Regions from separate parts of the Anaeromusa sp. genome, predicted to be linked through region 1. Evidence: riboswitches for the same ligand, from Rfam matches in the RefSeq annotation. Region 1 holds a riboswitch; each other region holds the start of a gene.

Region 1 (2,262 bases):
AATAAGCTAACGCCGCGTCCAGATCTTCTTGAGAGCCTGAAAGCTCTAAAATCAGCGTACCATAGGGTGTGCTTTGGATGTGGTCGATGTTGCCGTAGAGAATGTTGGGAGTGACCTGATACTGGCGAATCAGTGTGGCAATGACAGGCTCTTCAGCGGACTGTCCCAAGAAAGACAGGCGCAGTACCAGATTGCCTTCCGGCAACGGCGTAGGGGAGAAAGCTACGTCAGCAAGAATTTCCGGCAGATCATGGTTAATGATGGTGCGGATGAATTCTCTGGTCGTATCGGTTTGGGGCTGGGTGAATACATCCAGAACCGGCCCTTCTTCGCTGATGACGCCGTTTTCAATGACGGCGACGCGGTCGCAAATTTCTTTAATGACCTGCATTTCATGCGTGATAAGCACAATGGTCAGGCCGAGCTGCTTATTAATGTTCTTTAGCAGTTCCAAAATTGCCTTGGTGGTCTGCGGGTCTAGGGCGGAGGTGGCTTCATCGCAAAGCAGTACCGTTGGCTGATTGGCCAGCGCCCGCGCGATGCCTACGCGCTGTTTTTGTCCGCCTGAAAGCTGGGCCGGATATTGATCGCGTTTATCGGACAGCTCAACCAGCTCCAAGAGGCGGCTGACTTTTTGTTCGATTTCTTTTTTGCTGACTCCAGCCAGTTCTAAAGGGAAGGCTACGTTATCAAATACCGTGCGGGAGGAAAGCAGATTAAAATGTTGAAAAATCATGCCGATTTTTTTGCGCGCTTCCCGCAGCCGCTGTTCATTAAAAGAAGTCAGTTCTTGACCGTTAACGATGACCGTGCCGGCAGTGGGCCGCTCCAGAAGATTGATGCAGCGAATGAGGGTGCTCTTGCCAGCGCCGCTCTTGCCGATGACTCCAAAAATCTCTCCCTCTTCAATGGTGAGGCTGATGCCCCGCAAGGCGTGAACGGCGTCGGAACCGCCGGAAGCGGGATAAGTTTTTTCAATGTTTTCTAGCTGAATCATGGTGAATCCCCTCTCTGCAATATGCATGTAAATACAAAAAAATCTCTTCGTGGCAAGCGAAGAGACGTCATGAGTAAAACTCAGTTCTTCATCTGCCAGGCGTATCCTGCAGGAATTGGCACCGTTCACCTGTGTGATGGTTGCCGCGGCTTCATCGGGCCCGTCCCTCTGCCAGCTCTTGATGAAAAAATATGAAATTATCAGTTTATAGGAATCAAATGCTTACGGATGCAATTGATTACGTGAGAATAACTTTAGCACGCGTCTAGAGCGCTGTCAAGAAAAAAATAGTTTCACAAACTAAAGAAGAAAAGAGGTGAAGGGAGGACTTTGAAGGGAAAGGTAGAATATGTATAAGATGTTCATGTGTTAATGAAAGGGGTAGTCTAATGGTAAATCCGAAGTTGAAGGATGTTCTTACCGACCATTTGTGTGAAGCGGTATTGCAGTTGGAAACAGTGGAAGAATGTTATCAACTCTTTGAAGACATTTGTACGATCAGCGAGCTTAAGGCGCTGGCGCAGCGGTTGGAAGTAGCTCGGATGCTGCGCAAAAAGCATACGTATGACGAAATTGTAGAGCGTACCGGGGCCAGCACCGCTACAATCAGCCGTGTTAAGCGCTGTCTGCATTACGGCGCTGACGGTTATAAGCTGATTTTAGAACGCATGGAAGTAAAAAATGAGGCGGAGCAAGGAGACGAAGATATACATGAGAAAGAATGAATTTGTACCTAAAATTCCCTATGGGATGCGTGATTTCCTGCCAGGCGAAGTGGGGCAGAAACGACAAGTGGAGGAAAGTCTCATTCGTTTGTTCGCCCGCTGGGGGTATGAGGAAATCATTACGCCTACGATGGAATATATGGAAACCTTGCAGGCGGGCAGTGAGGGAATTGAGGCGCATTTATACAAATTTTTCGATCGCCATAATCGTCTTTTAGCCTTGCGTCCGGACATGACTACTCCCATTGCCAGAGTGGCGGCCACTCGCCTGAAGGATCAAGAGGCGCCTTTGCGGCTTTGCTATTTAGCGAATGTATTTCGATATGAAGAGGCGCAGGCTGGACGGCAGTGCGAATTTTACCAGGCCGGAGTTGAACTTTTGGGTGAAGGCGGTGCTACGGCAGACGCCGAGGTAGTGGCCTTGGCGGTGGAAAGTCTGTTGGATGCGGGACTGGTTTCTTTTCAAATCAGCTTGGGGCAAGTGGATTTTATCAACGGTCTTTTAGCGGAAGCCGGCTTGCAAGGGGAGCGGAGCCGGGA
Region 2 (2,262 bases), on a different contig from region 1:
GGACCGAAGTGGTTTCAATGCCTTCGGACGTAAGAAATTCCAGGGCCGCGGCGATTTGGGCGTCTTCTCCCACCAGATCCAGCAGCAGGTGTCCTTCTTCACCGGGGGTGATTTCCGCCCGGAGAATGTTGATTTTCAGTTCAAAGTCTTTGACCAAATGGTAGGCGATGGCTTTATCGTAAGACTCGGCGGTGAAATTCAGTAAAATTCGTTCAGTAGCCGGCATGTTATTCACCCTCCTTGCGGATTTCCAGGCTGTTCAGTTTCGCTGTTTCCGGCAATGGCGCTACAGGGCGGCTGACTTCAAAACGCCCGGCGGCAATCCAGTCCTTGAGCTGTCCGGCAATCTGCCGCGCTTTCGGGAGGCTGGACATGGGCGCGGTGCGTAAGCTGCGGCCCTTGAAGGAGATACTGCCGCTGCGCAGCTGTGCATAGGTGTAGGTTCCCAAAGCGGGGCGGTTGCGCGAGGGTACGCTGTAATCGAAAAGAGAGGTCTCGATGTCGGCATTAGTTACCGAGACCGCCCTGGCGACGTCTTCGTCCAGCACCGGAATAGGAATGCCGACGCCCACGGAAAGGCTGATGCCGTATTTTTCAAAGACTGCGGCGCGGATAAAATCCGGGCTCATGGCTTTGAGGTCTCCCACAAGCGACAAGGTGGCTGCGCCTCCGGTGGGGATGCCGCAATCGTTACGAGGACGCGAGGGATTGTGCTGTGTGCCGTTCCAGGCGATATAGCCTTCGGTGCCGCCCAAGAAGATGCGCGTGCCCAGGCCAATGGTGCGCAGATACGGATCGTTGAGGAGCGGGCTGAGCTCGCCTGCGGTGGAATAAGTAACATTACCGCAGCGGGGCAGCAGCATGCCCATATAGGTGTAGAGAATGCGCTCGGACGTATTGGTGGCGGCGCCGTAATTTTGGTAGGCGTTGCGGGGGTTAAAGAGGAAGCATTCGTTTAAATCGTCCTTAGAGATCCAGGTGTCGATGCTGCGCCGGGGATAGCAGTCCGTGCCGGGAGACGTAGCCCGCAGATGCACTTTTTTACCGGCAATGAGCTCCTCAATGACATGGGCGCCGCCGTAGTGCTCGTCACTGTCGGAGACTTCCGTAGCGCCGATATAAGCGTCTACGGCGGCAATACCTGCATAAGCCGGCACGTCGTTAAGCCAGACGCGCTTCATGCGGATGGGAGGCTCGCTGTGGCCGAAGTTTAAGAAGGCGCCGGAGGAGCACATGGGACCGAAGGTGCCGGTGGTAACGACATCGACCTTGCGGGCTACGGCGGCTACGCCTTGCTCTTGGGCCATTTTGCTGACTTCTTCTGCGGTGAGCACGACCGCCTGGCCTTTGCGGATGCGCTCGTTGATTTCTTCATAGCTTTTTTGCGTGGACATAGTAGGCCTCCTCTTCTTATTATGCAAAAGCGTCTCTTTTCAGAAGAAAAGAGACGCGTAATGGCGGTAATGCTCTCCCTCATCTGCCGGAACGCATGCATTCCGCTGGATTTAGCACCGGACGCCTCGGGAGGCCGGTTGCCGCGGTTTCAAAGGGCCAGTCCCTCCACCGCTCTTGATAAGAGTTACTCTATACAGTTTTTTGTAACTAGAACTAATAATACGGCGCAAATGTATTGTTTGTCAAGGCTTTCCGGGACAATTTTCTCCTGGGGGCTTGGGATCGGGGTATGGGGAACGTTTACACAGAGGAACAGAGGTATTAGAGAAAGGCAGAGGGAGTACCGAGAATTACATTTTTCCAAGGGGGTGGGTTACTGCTTTTTTGCTTTTTCTCTGGCTTTTCTCCGTTACTCTGTTACTCTGAGTTCCGTTCTCCGGTAGTTCGTTCTGGAGGCTCTTCTTGCAGCCAGTTGGAGAGCTGGGCCGGATTTTCACCGGCATCCAGGCGATCCTGGAGCCGCTGTACAGCGCCGGAAACCTGGCGGGCTTGCAGAGTGAGGGATTCCAAGGGGCGAATGAATTGATTCGCCAAACGGTGAATGCAAAAGAGAGTTAAAATTTGTGCGAAACACGTTAAAAAGAGGTAGCGCAGCAAGAGCTCGCGCAATGGTTCGTCAAGATAGCTGCGCGGCAAGGTAATGACCAAGGTCCAGCCTGTGCTGGGAAGCTTTCCGAAATAGGCTAAGCGATCTTCATTTTGGAAGGAATATTCCAGAAAGCCTTCGCTTTTTCGCAGCAGGTCGCTGCGCATTTGCGGCGGCAGCGAACGCAGCGGTTCCGCTTGATTGATGTCCAGCGACTGCAA
Region 3 (2,262 bases), on a different contig from region 1:
GCCTTGTAGGATTGCCGCTGCGGGAGTATTCAAAGGGCGCATTTTCTTCATAACGTTGGTCAAAGGTGGAAGTTTGAAATACAGGGACGCTGCTGGCCCCTAGGCGTTCGTTAGCCGGCAGGCCGGGAGCCAGCAGGCGGGTAGCAAAATCATGCATATATAAGTCCTCCTTGAAGGCGACGTTGCTTTACTCGCATCTCACGCTAAACGGGTTCTTTTTCCGCCGGACATCGTCAGAAAGCCTCGGTATAGCGCCGCTATGCCTGTGCTTTCTTTCTCGTCTGGCGAAAAAACTCCTTAGTTTAGCGGAGTGCTCATGAAAGCAGCGGCTCCTTTGTTTTATTTTATAGTGTTTTCGTAACCCTCTATCGTACCCTCAGTTACTTTGATTCTCTTTTTCGTTCTCTGTATTCTTCAGCCTAAAGCCTGATCCAGGTCTGCGATGAGGTCGTCGGCGTCTTCAATGCCGACGGATAGACGCAGCAGGCAGTCAGAGATGCCAAGGCGTTCACGGTCGGCGGCGGGAATGTCCGCGTGGGTTTGCACGGCGGGGAAAGTAATCAGCGTTTCAACGCCTCCCAAGCTTTCGGCAAATTGGATGAGCTGGACTTTAGCCAATACCTGGGGTACCAAAGCCGGGTCATTTACTTCAAAAGACACCATGCCGCCGTAGCCGCTGGCTTGGCTTTCATGAATCGTATGGCCGTTGTGCAGCGGCAGTCCGGGATAGAATACGCGGCTGACTTTTGGGTGTTCTAGCAGCCACCGAGAAATAGACAGCGCATTAGCGTTGTGCTTTTCCATGCGCAGCGCCAGAGTTTTCAAGCTGCGGATGAGCAGCCAACTGTCGCTGGGGCTGAGAATAGCGCCGGTAGCATTTTGCAGAAACTTTACTTTTTCGGCCAATTCCGGTTCTTTAGCGACGATGACGCCGCAAAGCAAATCGTTGTGTCCTGCAAGATACTTGGTGCCGCTATGTACGACAAGGTCGGCGCCAAGCTCTAAGGGGCGCTGGAAGTACGGCGTCAAAAACGTATTATCTACAATAAGATGGAGATTATTGCTGCGACAAAACGAAGCCAAGGCCCGCAAATCCACAATGCGCAGGAGGGGGTTTGTGGGGGTTTCAATGAAGACGGCTTTAGTTTCCGGGCGCAAGGCTTGTCCGATGGCATCGAGGGTGGTCGCGTCGACATAGGAAGCAGTCAGGCCAAAGCGCGACAGCACTTGTTCAAAAAGGCGATAAGTGCCGCCGTAACAGTCTTCGACGACAATCAAATGGTCGCCTTGCTGATACAGCATTAAAAGTGTAGTGATAGCCGCCAGACCGGAAGAAAACGCACAGGCGCCGGCGCCTCCTTCAAGGCGGGCCAGTCCTTCTTCGAGAGCTTGCCTTGTAGGATTGCCGCTGCGGGTGTAATCATAGCCGGTGCTTTCTCCCAAAGCAGGGTGGCGGAAGGATGCGGTTTGGTAAATCGGGGTGCTCAACGAGCCGGTGCGAGGATCGGCTTTGCAGCCGATTTGAACAAGCTGTGAAGAAATATGCATGATAGTCACTCCTTGCTATACTATTTTTTTTCTATTACACGTTTCGTAAAGCTGACAATACTGCCGCCGCGGATGACAATAACAATTTCTTCTTCCTGCGAGGTCGGCTCACAGGGAGGCTTTGGCGTGCTTGGATTCATGAAGGTCACCTCCGGAAAATAAAAAAACAGGCCCCAAGACGAACGGGCCTGCCGTACGTCTCTCATCTTTCAGGCGCATTGCCTGCTGGAATTGGCACCACTGCAGTTTCCTGCCGGTTGCCGGGCGTCATTGGGCCAGTCCCTCAGCCTCTCTTGATAAGAGAACTTACATATGAAGTTAAAAAGTATGGCTTTTATTAGGTTAGGCTTGTTGGAAGAAACGAGCTGTCGCCGCTGCGGCTAGTGCAGGTAACAACCGAACCGTCACTTAAAAACACCAACACCTGCTCTTCCTGACCATGGGCTTGTTCGGGTGAAAAAATAAATTCCTTTTGTTCCATGACGGCACCTCCTGTCAACTTCCGCAAAATAAAAAATCCTCTTCTCTAGAGAGAAAAGGGGTGCAAACAAATGCCCTCCTCTTATCTCCCAGGCGGCTAGCCTGCTGGAATTGGCACCACTGCAGTTTCCTGCCGGTTGCCGGGCGTCATCGGGCCAGTCCCTCAGCCTCTCTTGATAAGCGGTAAAACAACTATTTAATTTATAAAGAGAATACCATGGGTTTATGCAGGAG

Evidence for each region. A riboswitch is a leader RNA that binds a small molecule or an ion and turns the genes downstream of it on or off. The one in region 1 is predicted to bind S-adenosylmethionine.
Region 2: linked by a shared signal. The riboswitch ahead of PHF27_RS01320 (homocysteine biosynthesis protein) and the one ahead of PHF27_RS12935 (methionine ABC transporter ATP-binding protein) in region 1 are both predicted to bind S-adenosylmethionine.
Region 3: linked by a shared signal. The riboswitch ahead of PHF27_RS11815 (PLP-dependent aspartate aminotransferase family protein) and the one ahead of PHF27_RS12935 (methionine ABC transporter ATP-binding protein) in region 1 are both predicted to bind S-adenosylmethionine.

Annotation. Positions count from the first base shown of each region.
Region 1 is NZ_JAQUZF010000138.1:2,814-5,075, forward strand. Features, by position in the region: gene PHF27_RS12935 (methionine ABC transporter ATP-binding protein) at 1-997, opposite strand, end outside; SAM riboswitch class I at 1,083-1,185, opposite strand; gene PHF27_RS12940 (YerC/YecD family TrpR-related protein) at 1,387-1,722, shown strand; gene hisZ (ATP phosphoribosyltransferase regulatory subunit) at 1,709-2,262, shown strand, end outside.
Region 2 is NZ_JAQUZF010000004.1:4,073-6,334, reverse strand. Features, by position in the region: gene PHF27_RS01325 (4Fe-4S binding protein) at 1-226, opposite strand, end outside; gene PHF27_RS01320 (homocysteine biosynthesis protein) at 228-1,394, opposite strand; SAM riboswitch class I at 1,471-1,579, opposite strand; gene PHF27_RS01315 (cache domain-containing protein) at 1,813-2,262, opposite strand, start outside.
Region 3 is NZ_JAQUZF010000106.1:2,234-4,495, reverse strand. Features, by position in the region: gene PHF27_RS11820 (PLP-dependent transferase) at 1-157, opposite strand, end outside; gene PHF27_RS11815 (PLP-dependent aspartate aminotransferase family protein) at 415-1,548, opposite strand; SAM riboswitch class I at 1,748-1,851, opposite strand; gene PHF27_RS11810 (hypothetical protein) at 1,886-2,029, opposite strand; SAM riboswitch class I at 2,108-2,211, opposite strand.